One region of the Streptomyces sp. NPDC056373 genome, then DNA from elsewhere that is predicted to be linked to it. Evidence: riboswitches for the same ligand, from Rfam matches in the RefSeq annotation. Region 1 holds a riboswitch; each other region holds the start of a gene.
The links. Region 1 has a riboswitch for thiamine pyrophosphate ahead of thiO (glycine oxidase ThiO). Riboswitches for the same ligand answer to the same signal wherever they lie in the genome.
Positions count from the first base shown of each region.

Region 2: linked by a shared signal. The riboswitch ahead of thiC (phosphomethylpyrimidine synthase ThiC) and the one ahead of thiO (glycine oxidase ThiO) in region 1 are both predicted to bind thiamine pyrophosphate.
Region 3: linked by a shared signal. The riboswitch ahead of ACFCXS_RS04470 (thiamine ABC transporter substrate binding subunit) and the one ahead of thiO (glycine oxidase ThiO) in region 1 are both predicted to bind thiamine pyrophosphate.

Region 1 is NZ_JBHJPX010000005.1:426,738-430,005, reverse strand. Features, by position in the region: gene ACFCXS_RS13390 (thiazole synthase) at 1-302, opposite strand, end outside; gene thiS (sulfur carrier protein ThiS) at 305-505, opposite strand; gene thiO (glycine oxidase ThiO) at 502-1,686, opposite strand; TPP riboswitch at 1,684-1,795, opposite strand; gene ACFCXS_RS13375 (hypothetical protein) at 1,848-2,198, shown strand; gene ACFCXS_RS13370 (NAD(P)/FAD-dependent oxidoreductase) at 2,231-3,268, shown strand, end outside.
Region 2 is NZ_JBHJPX010000012.1:234,273-237,540, reverse strand. Features, by position in the region: gene ACFCXS_RS26260 (hypothetical protein) at 1-17, shown strand, start outside; gene thiC (phosphomethylpyrimidine synthase ThiC) at 161-1,945, opposite strand; TPP riboswitch at 1,938-2,127, opposite strand; gene ACFCXS_RS26250 (YibE/F family protein) at 2,200-3,268, shown strand, end outside.
Region 3 is NZ_JBHJPX010000002.1:119,701-122,968, reverse strand. Features, by position in the region: gene rlmN (23S rRNA (adenine(2503)-C(2))-methyltransferase RlmN) at 1-987, shown strand, start outside; TPP riboswitch at 1,012-1,118, shown strand; gene ACFCXS_RS04470 (thiamine ABC transporter substrate binding subunit) at 1,244-2,281, shown strand; gene ACFCXS_RS04465 (ABC transporter permease) at 2,257-3,268, shown strand, end outside.

The sequences.
Region 1 (3,268 bases):
ACCTCCAGCTTGACCAGGTCGGTGCCGAGGGCCTCGCGCGCGAGGCGGGCCGTGAGGACGGCCTCGCCGGCGGTGAAGCAGCCCGCCGTGTTCGGCAGCACCCGGATGCCGAGCCTGTCCAGGACGGACAGCACCGAACCGTGCACCGAGGCGTTCACCCGGCGCATCGCGACGGTCGTCAGCTCCGTCCCCGAGGCGACGAGCGACCGCTCCAGCACGTCCAGGCTGGGTGCCCCGCCCGTGCCCATGATCAGACGGGACGTGAACGACGTACCACCGAGGGCGAACGGATCGTCGGCCATGGTCAGCCTCCCTGGACGGCGGTGAGGACTTCCACGCGGTCCCCCTCGGACAGGGGCGTGGCGGGCCACTGGGTGCGCGGTACGACGGTTTCGTTGAGGGCGGCGGCCACACCCGAGGGCGAGGCCGTGAGCGACCTCACGACGGTGTCCAGAGCTGTGCCGGGCCCGACGTCCCGGGGCTCGCCGTTGACGGAGATGTTCATGCGGGCTGCTCCGTGAGTGCGGTGGCGGGGCTGAAGCGTTTCGGGGTGAAGGGGCGGGCCTCCTCGGGGAGTTCGCCTGTCGCCAGGACGTGCGCCATGGCGTCACCGGTCACCGGTGTGAGCAGGACGCCGTTGCGGTAGTGCCCGGTGGCCAGCAGCAGCCCGTCCAGACCGGTGGGGCCGAGCAGCGGCGCGTTGTCGGGGGATCCGGGCCGCAGCCCGGCCCTGGTCTCGGTCAGCGGCAGCTCGGTGATGCCCGGGACCAGCTCGTGCGCGTCCCGCAGCAGCTCGTAGACGCCGCCCGCGGTCACGGTGGTGTCCCAGCCCAGCTCCTCGCTGGTCGCCCCGACGACGAGCTCGCCGCTCGCGCGCGGCACCAGGTAGACGTGGCTGCCGCGCACGACCGCGCGCACGGTCCGGCTCAGGAACGGCCCGTGCCGCTGCGGCATCGTCAGCCGCAGGACCTGGCCCTTCACCGGCCGCACCGGAGGCAGCAGGTCCTCCGGGACGCCCGCGAGCCGCCCGCTGAGACTGCCCCCGGCCAGTACCACCTGCCCGGCGGCCGCCTCGGTCCCGTCGGCCAGGACAGCACCCGTGGCCCGGTCCCGGGCGACGGTCAGCCGCTGCGCCCACGCCCGGTGGAAGACCACGCCCGCCCGCTCGCACGCGGCGAGAAGGGCCCCGGCCAGCCGCCGGGGGTCGATCTGGTGATCGCCGTCGACCCGCAGCCCGCCGCGCACGCCCGGCGCGAGCATCGGCTCCAGACGCCGGCACTCGCGCCCGGACAGCCACTGCGACTCCAGCCCCGACTGCTGCTGCAGGACGTGCAGTTCGCGCAGGTGGGTCCGGTCGTCGGCGTCAAGAGCCACGGCGAGCGTGCCGCAGCGGCGGTAGCCGAGGTCCTGGCCGGTCACGTCGGTGAGCTCGGCGGCGAAGTCCGGGTAGCGCCGCGCGGAGGCGAGGTTCAGGCCGAGCAGGGTCTGCTCGCCGTAGTGCAGCTCCGTGACGGCGGCCAGCATGCCGGCGGCCACCTGCGCGGCGCCGCCGCCCGGCTCGGGGTCCACGACGGCCGTGGCGAATCCGCGCTGCGCGGCCCGCCAGGCCGTGACCAGGCCGACGATCCCGCCCCCGACGACCAGGACGTCCGACGATACGGACGTGGATGTGCACGTAGGCGACATGGGCGTCCAGCCCCTCCCTTCGCCGGCATGACCCGGATCAGGTTCGTACGGTCGGAGGCCGCCAGCCTCCCTCTCAGCCCGGTGCGTCCGGGCTCCCGCGAGTGCTTTACGTTGGCCACCCTAGCCCGTTGTCCGGTCCCGCAGTAAGGGAGCCTCAGTCCATGGCCCGATCCCTCGACGGTCTCGTACTCGCTCCGGTCGCCGACCAGGCACCGGGCCAGGTGGGCACCCGTACCCGGTTCACGTACCACGAGCGGGAGGGCGAGATCTGGGCCGAGTACAGGGGTGGCGACGTCGTACGCGGGCACCTCGTGGGTACCCGGGAAGGTGACCGGCTGGACTTCCGGTACGTCCAGCTCAAGCGGGACGGGACCACTTCCTCGGGGCACTGCGTCTCGGCGGTGGTGGAGCTGCCCGACGGGCGGGTGCGGCTGGAGGAGACCTGGGAGTGGGAGTCCCAGCGGGGCAACGGCACGAGCGTTGTGGAGCAGGTCACGGTGCATGAGCACTGACTGACAAAACGTCAGGTGTCTATGGTGATCAGGTGAGCGAGCAGACGCAGCAACCAGGTCCGTCCGCGCCGCGGCGCGTCGTCGTGGCGGGCGCGGGCATGGCCGGGGTGCAGACCGCCGTCGCCCTGCGCGAGCAGGGCTTCACCGGCGACGTGATCCTCATCGGCGCCGAGCCCCACCAGCCCTACGACCGGCCCCCGTTGTCCAAAGCCGTCCTGCTCGGCAAGTCCGAGGGCTCCGCCTTCGACGTGGACTTCGAGGCCCTCGGCATCGAACTGCGGCTCGGCTGTGAGGTGCTGGGCCTGCGCCCCGCCGACCACGAGCTGGACACCGAGGACGGGCCCGTGCCGTACGACGTCCTCGTCGTCGCGACCGGCGCGGAACCCGTCCGGCTGCCCGGCACCGAGGGCGTGCCGGGAGTGCATCTGCTGCGCACCCTGGACGACGCCGAGCGGCTGCGGCCGGTGCTGGCCCGCCAGCACGACATCGTGGTCGTCGGCGCCGGCTGGATCGGCGCGGAGTTCGCCACCGCCGCGCGCGAGGCGGGCTGCGCGGTGACCGTCGTCGAGGCCGCCGAACGTCCGCTCGCCGGGGCGCTTCCCGCCGAGGTCGCCGCTGCCATGGCCGGCTGGTACGCCGACGCGGGCGCGGTTCTGCGGACGCACGCGCGCGTGGAGCGCGTCGAACCCGGTGTCGTCGTCCTCGACGACGGCTCATGGCTGCCCGCGGGCGCGGTGGTCGTCGGCATCGGCGCCCGCCCCGCCACGGCCTGGCTGGCCGGCTCCGGGATCGAGCTGGGCCCCCACGGCGAGATCGTGGCCGACGAGCACCTGCGCACGACCGTGCCGGACGTGTACACGGTCGGCGACTGCGCCTCCTTCCCCTCGGGGCGCTACGGCGAGCGCCTGCTGATCCACCACTGGGACAACGCCCTCCAGGGGCCGCGCACGGTCGCCGTGAACATCGTCGGCGTGGCCACCGGGGAACCGCCGGCGGTGTACGACCCGGTGCCGTACTTCTGGTCCGAGCAGTTCGGTCGGTTCGTCCAGTACGCCGGGCACCACGCCTCC
Region 2 (3,268 bases), on a different contig from region 1:
AGCACCAGCCGGAGTAACCCGTCGGAGCCCGTGGCCGGCGCCGCGCCTTCCACGGGCTCAGAGACCACGGGCAGCTCCTGACACGGCACCTCCCACAGGCCGGGGCCCGTCGGCCCCGGGCCTGTGCGTGGCGCGTCGGTTCCGGGCCTGTGCGCGGCGGTCAGTCCGCGATGGGCAGGTACACGCGGTTCCCGCTCGCCGCGAACTCCTTCGACTTCAGGGCCATGCCCTCCTCGACCTCGGCCCGTGTGCCGCCGTGTTCCCGGCGGATGTCCTGCGAGATCTTCATGCTGCAGAACTTGGGACCGCACATCGAGCAGAAGTGGGCCGTCTTGGCCGGCTCGGCGGGCAGGGTCTCGTCGTGGAACTCCCGTGCCGTGTCCGGGTCGAGGGCCAGGTTGAACTGGTCCTCCCACCGGAACTCGAAACGAGCGTCCGACAGGGCGTCGTCCCACTCCTGCGCACCCGGGTGGCCCTTGGCGAGGTCCGCTGCGTGGGCGGCGATCTTGTACGTGATCACGCCGGTCTTGACGTCGTCACGGTTCGGCAGGCCCAAGTGCTCCTTGGGCGTGACGTAGCACAGCATCGCCGTGCCCCACCAGGCGATCATCGCGGCGCCGATGCCGGAGGTGATGTGGTCGTACGCCGGAGCGACGTCCGTGGTCAGCGGGCCGAGCGTATAGAACGGAGCTTCATCGCAGATCTCCTGCTGAAGGTCGATGTTCTCCTTGATCTTGTGCATCGGGACGTGGCCCGGGCCCTCGATCATGGTCTGAACGTTGAAACGCTTCGCGATCCGGTTGAGTTCCCCGAGCGTGCGCAACTCCGCGAACTGTGCCTCGTCGTTGGCGTCCGCGATCGATCCGGGCCTGAGGCCGTCCCCGAGCGAGTAGGTGACGTCGTATGCGGCGAGGATCTCGCAGAGTTCCTCGAAGTTCTCGTACAGGAACGACTCCTTGTGGTGCGCGAGGCACCACGCAGCCATGATCGAGCCGCCCCGGGAGACGATGCCGGTTTTGCGGTTCGCCGTGAGCGGCACGTACGGCAGCCGCACACCCGCGTGGACCGTCATGTAGTCCACGCCCTGCTCGGCCTGTTCGATGACCGTGTCCTTGTAGATCTCCCAGGTCAGCTCCTCGGCACGGCCGTCGACCTTTTCCAGGGCCTGGTAGAGCGGCACGGTGCCGATGGGCACGGGGGAGTTGCGCAGCACCCACTCACGCGTGGTGTGGATGTTGCGGCCGGTGGACAGGTCCATGACCGTGTCGGCGCCCCAACGGGTCGCCCAGGTCATCTTCTCGACCTCCTCCTCGATGGAGGAGGTCACCGCCGAGTTGCCGATGTTGGCGTTGACCTTCACCAGGAATCGCTTGCCGATGATCATCGGCTCGATCTCCGGGTGGTTGACGTTGGCCGGCAGCACAGCCCGACCTGCGGCGATCTCGTCGCGGACCACCTCGGGCGAGACGTTCTCCCGGATGGCCACGTACTCCATCTCGGGTGTGATCTCACCGCGGCGGGCGTACGCGAGTTGGGTGACCGCCTCTCCGCCCCTGCCGCGGCGCGGCTGGCGGGGCCGGCCGGGGAAGACCGCGTCCAGGTTGCGGAGACCGCCACGGGGCGAGGTGTGCTTGATGCCGTCGTCCTCGGGGCGGACGGGGCGGCCCGCGTACTCCTCGGTGTCGCCGCGGCCGATGATCCAGTTCTCGCGCAGCGGCGACAAACCCCTACGGACGTCGGTGTCGACGAGTGGATCGGTGTAGGGGCCCGACGTGTCGTACAGCGTGACCGCCTGGCCGTTGGTGAGGTGCACCTGACGGACCGGCACGCGCAGATCGGGGCGGGTGCCCTCGATGTACGCCTTGTGCCAACCGATGGACTTCCCGGCCTCCTCGGACGTCTCGTCCTGAACGGAGGCAGGCGTGCGTGCGTCCTTGTGGGTCATGAGACCTACTCCCTACGCCGGCATTACCCGGTAACAGGTTCGGCGGTCGACGCAGCGATTTCCGTCCGGCGATGCTTCGTGTGAAACATCACTCGACTCCGGCGATGTTTCATGTGAAACATCGCCGCGACGGAGGTCAGCGCCCTCTCAGCCCGGTGCTCCGAGCTCCCGCGTGTACAAAAGGTGCCCCCACGCTAGCGGCAATTCTGGCGCGGTGAACAGAGGGCCCCCCTCGTTCTTGCGATGATCGGGCGGTGACCACGACTCAGCGCCCCTCCTTCCCACCGCCCGAGCCGCGCCGCGGTTCCGGCGCCGGAACCGGCAACGGCCGTGGTGACGGCCGTGATTTCGCCGCCGGGGCCGGGCGGGGAGGGGCCATGGGGCAAGGGTCGGCCCGGGGGCAGGGCCCTGAGCTCGGGTACGGACAGGACGCGGGGTTCGGGCCTGGGCAGGACACGGGGTTCGGGCCTGGGGGCCGCGGTGGGTACGGGCCGGGCCCCGGACAGGGCACCGATGGTGGGTACGGATCAGGACCCGCTGGAGGTGGCGGTCACGGCGGAGGCGGTCACGGCGGAGGCGGTCACGGCGGAGGCGGTCACGGCGGAGGCGGTGGAGACGGCCCCGGTCACGGCAGCGGACAGAGTCATGGACAGGGCGGTGGCTACGGGCACGACCACGGTCAGGGCGACGACGGGCACAGCCACGGTCACGGCGGTGGTGACGGTCACGGCCACGGCTCCGGCTCGGGTGGCGGGCACGGGCATTCACACAGCCACGGTCCGGCCACGCCTGTCTCGCTGCATCTGCGCAAGGTCATCGCGGCGATCCTGATCCCGTTCGCCGCTGCCGTGCTGGTCGGTCTCGCCGTGCTGTGGCCGGGCGGCGCTCCGGAACACCAGCGCACCGGCGTCGGTTTCGACCGGCAGACGCAGGACGCCACCGTCACCAAGGTGGTCGAGGTGAGCTGCAAGGCGGCCGGTGCTTCGGGCGTACCGCCCACCGGTGACACCTCCACGGCGGAGGGCTCCTCCGCGGTGCAGGAGGAGAAGGGCACCTGCAAGCGGGCGACGATCCGGGTCGACAGCGGCGACGACAAGGGCCGTACGTTCACCGAGATCGTCCAGCCCGATCAGTCACGCCAGCTGCACGAGGGCCAGGAGGTCGTGGTCGCCTACGAGCCGTCGGCGCCGAAGGACCTGCAGTACTCGGTCACCGACATCAACCGCCGTCTGCCCATGGCGCTGCTCGCGGGCATCTTCGCCGTGGCCGTGGTGGTCGTGGGGCGGATGCGGGGTGTCATGGCGCTGGTCGCCCTGGCCATCA
Region 3 (3,268 bases), on a different contig from region 1:
CCGTTTCGTGCCAAGCAGCTCTCGCAGCACTACTTCGCGCGGTACGCGCATGACCCGGAGCAGTGGACGGACATTCCTGCCGGTGCCCGGGGGCGGCTGCAGGAAGCCCTGCTGCCCGAGCTGATGACCGTCGTGCGGCATCTGTCGACCGACCAGGGCACCACCCGCAAGACCCTGTGGCGGCTGTTCGACGGGACGCTCGTCGAGTCCGTGCTGATGCGCTACCCGGACCGCGTGACCATGTGCATCAGCTCGCAGGCCGGATGCGGCATGAACTGCCCGTTCTGTGCGACCGGGCAGGCGGGACTGGACCGGAATCTGTCCACCGCCGAGATCGTGCACCAGATCGTCGACGGTATGCGGGCGCTGCGGGACGGGGAGGTCCCCGGAGGCCCGGCGCGGCTCAGCAACATCGTCTTCATGGGCATGGGCGAGCCGCTCGCCAACTACAACCGGGTCGCCGGCGCCATCCGGCGGCTCACCGACCCCGAGCCCGACGGTGTGGGCCTCTCGCAGCGCGGCATCACCGTGTCGACGGTCGGGCTCGTCCCGGCCATCCACCGGTTCTCCGACGAGGGCTTCAAGTGCCGCCTCGCCATCTCGCTGCACGCGCCCGACGACGAGCTGCGCGACACCCTCGTGCCGGTGAACACCCGCTGGAAGGTCCGCGAGGTGCTGGACGCCGGCTTCGAGTACAGCGCCAAGTCGGGGCGGCGGCTGTCCATCGAGTACGCGCTGATCCGGGACATCAACGACCAGGCCTGGCGTGGTGACAGGCTCGGCCGGATGCTCAAGGGCCGGCCCGTGCACGTCAACCTCATCCCGCTGAACCCGACACCCGGGTCGAAGTGGACAGCCTCCCGGCCCGAGGACGAGAAGGCCTTTGTGGAGGCCATCGCCGCCCATGGTGTGCCGGTGACGATCCGGGACACCCGTGGTCAGGAGATCGACGGGGCATGTGGTCAGCTCGCCGCCACCGAACGGTAGTCTGACCGTCGTAAGTACATCTGCATATTCCGACAGGGGAGCGCCACAGCGCTGAGAGTGCGGCACACGGCCGCAGACCCTCCGAACCTCGCCCAGGTCATTCTGGGTAGGGAGATCGGTCACCACTCGAGCTGTTGCGCCCTGCCCGGGATCCCCAGAAGTCCCGGGCAGGGCCGCGTCTTCTCCTGGTCACCCCAGGAGGAATTCAGTGAGCAACAACAAGAAGCGACTGACGGCCGTCGTCGTCGGGCTCGGCATGGCCGGCACGCTCGCCGCGTGCGGCTCGTCCGACAGCGGCCAGGGGTCCGGCGACTCCAAGACGGTGACGCTCGTCAGCCACGACTCGTGGGCCGCGTCCAAGGACGTCATCGCGGCCTTCGAGAAGCAGTCCGGCTACAAGGTCGCCGTCCTGAAGGACGGCGACGCCGGGCAGGCCGTCAACAAGGCCATCCTCACCAAGGACAACCCGCAGGGCGACGTCTTCTTCGGCGTCGACAACACCCTGCTGTCCCGCGCCCTCGACAACGGCCTGTTCCAGTCGTACGAGACGAAGGGGTCCGGGCAGATCGAGGCCGAGTACCGGGTCGACCAGGACAAGCACCGGGTCACCCCCGTCGACACCGGCGACATCTGCGTCAACTACGACAAGAAGTACTTCGCCGACCACAAGCTGCAGCCGCCGCGGAGCTTCGGCGATCTCGTCAAGCCGCAGTACAAGAACCTGCTCGTCACCGAGAACGCCTCCGCCTCCTCGCCCGGCCTCGGCTTCCTGCTCGGCACCGCCGCCGCGTACGGCGACGGGGGCTGGGAGGGCTACTGGAAGAAGCTCAAGGCCAACGGCGTCAAGGTCGTCGACGGCTGGGAGCAGGCCTACAACGAGGAGTTCTCGGGGTCGGCCGGCGGCAAGAAGGCCAAGGGCGACCGGCCGCTCGTCGTGTCGTACGCCTCCTCGCCGCCCGCCGAGGTCGTCTACGCCGACCCCAAGCCGAGCACCGCCCCGACCGGCGTCGCCGAAGGCACCTGCTTCCGGCAGGTCGAGTACGCCGGGCTGCTCGCCAACGCCAAGAACACCAAGGGTGGCAAGGCGTTCCTGGACTTCCTCATCAGCAAGAGGTTCCAGGAGGACATGCCGCTCAACATGTTCGTGTACCCGGTGACCGAGGGCGCCAAGGTGCCGCCGGAGTTCGTGAAGTACGGGCCGCAGGCGAAGGACCCGGAGACCATGGACCCGGCGAAGATCGCCGACCACCGTGACCAGTGGGTCAAGTCGTGGACCTCACTCGTACTGAAGTAGCCGCCCGCAAGCGGGGCGCGGCGGCGCGGTTCGGTCTGCTGGCCGTGCCCGTCGCGTTCTTCGCGGTCTTCTTCGCCTACCCCGTCGCCGCGATCGTCGCGCGTGGCCTCAAGACCGGCGGGGCCTGGCACCTCGGGCGGATCGGGGAGGTGCTGGCGCAGTCCGACGTCCGGCACGTCCTGTGGTTCACCACCTGGCAGGCGGCGGTCTCCACCGCGCTCACGCTGCTCGTCGCGCTTCCTGGCGCGTACGTCTTCGCGCGCTTCGACTTCCCGGGCAAGCAGGTCCTGCGGGCGGTCGTGACCGTGCCGTTCGTGCTGCCGACGGTCGTCGTCGGTACGGCGTTCCTCGCGCTGGTCGGCCGGGGCGGGCTGCTCGACGAGCTGTGGGGCGTACGGCTGGACACCACCGTGTGGGCGATCCTGCTCGCGCACGTCTTCTTCAACTACGCGGTCGTCGTCCGGACGGTCGGCGGGCTCTGGGCGCAGCTCGACCCGCGGCAGGAAGAGGCCGCGCGGGTGCTCGGGGCGTCGCCGCCGAAGGCCTGGCGGCAGGTCACACTGCCCGCGCTCGCCCCCGCCGTGGCCGCCGCCACGCTGATGGTCTTCCTGTTCACCTTCACCTCCTTCGGTGTAGTGCAGATCCTCGGCGGGCCCACCTTCTCCACCCTGGAGGTGGAGATCTACCGGCAGACCTCGGAGATCTTCGACCTGTCGACCGCGGCCGTGCTGACGCTGATCCAGTTCGTCGCGGTGGGCGCGATCCTCGCCCTGCACGCCTGGACCGTGCGGCGGCGCGAGACCGCGCTGCGGCTGGTGGACGCCTCCCTGACCGCGCGCCGGCCGCGCGGCGCCGGGGAGTGGGCGCTGCTCGGCGGGGTACTTCTCACCGTGGCCGTGCTGCTCGTGCTGCCGCTGGCCGTGCTGGTCCAGCGCTCCCTGGGTGCGCCCGGCTTCGGCTACTACCGGGCGCTGACCCGCGAGGACG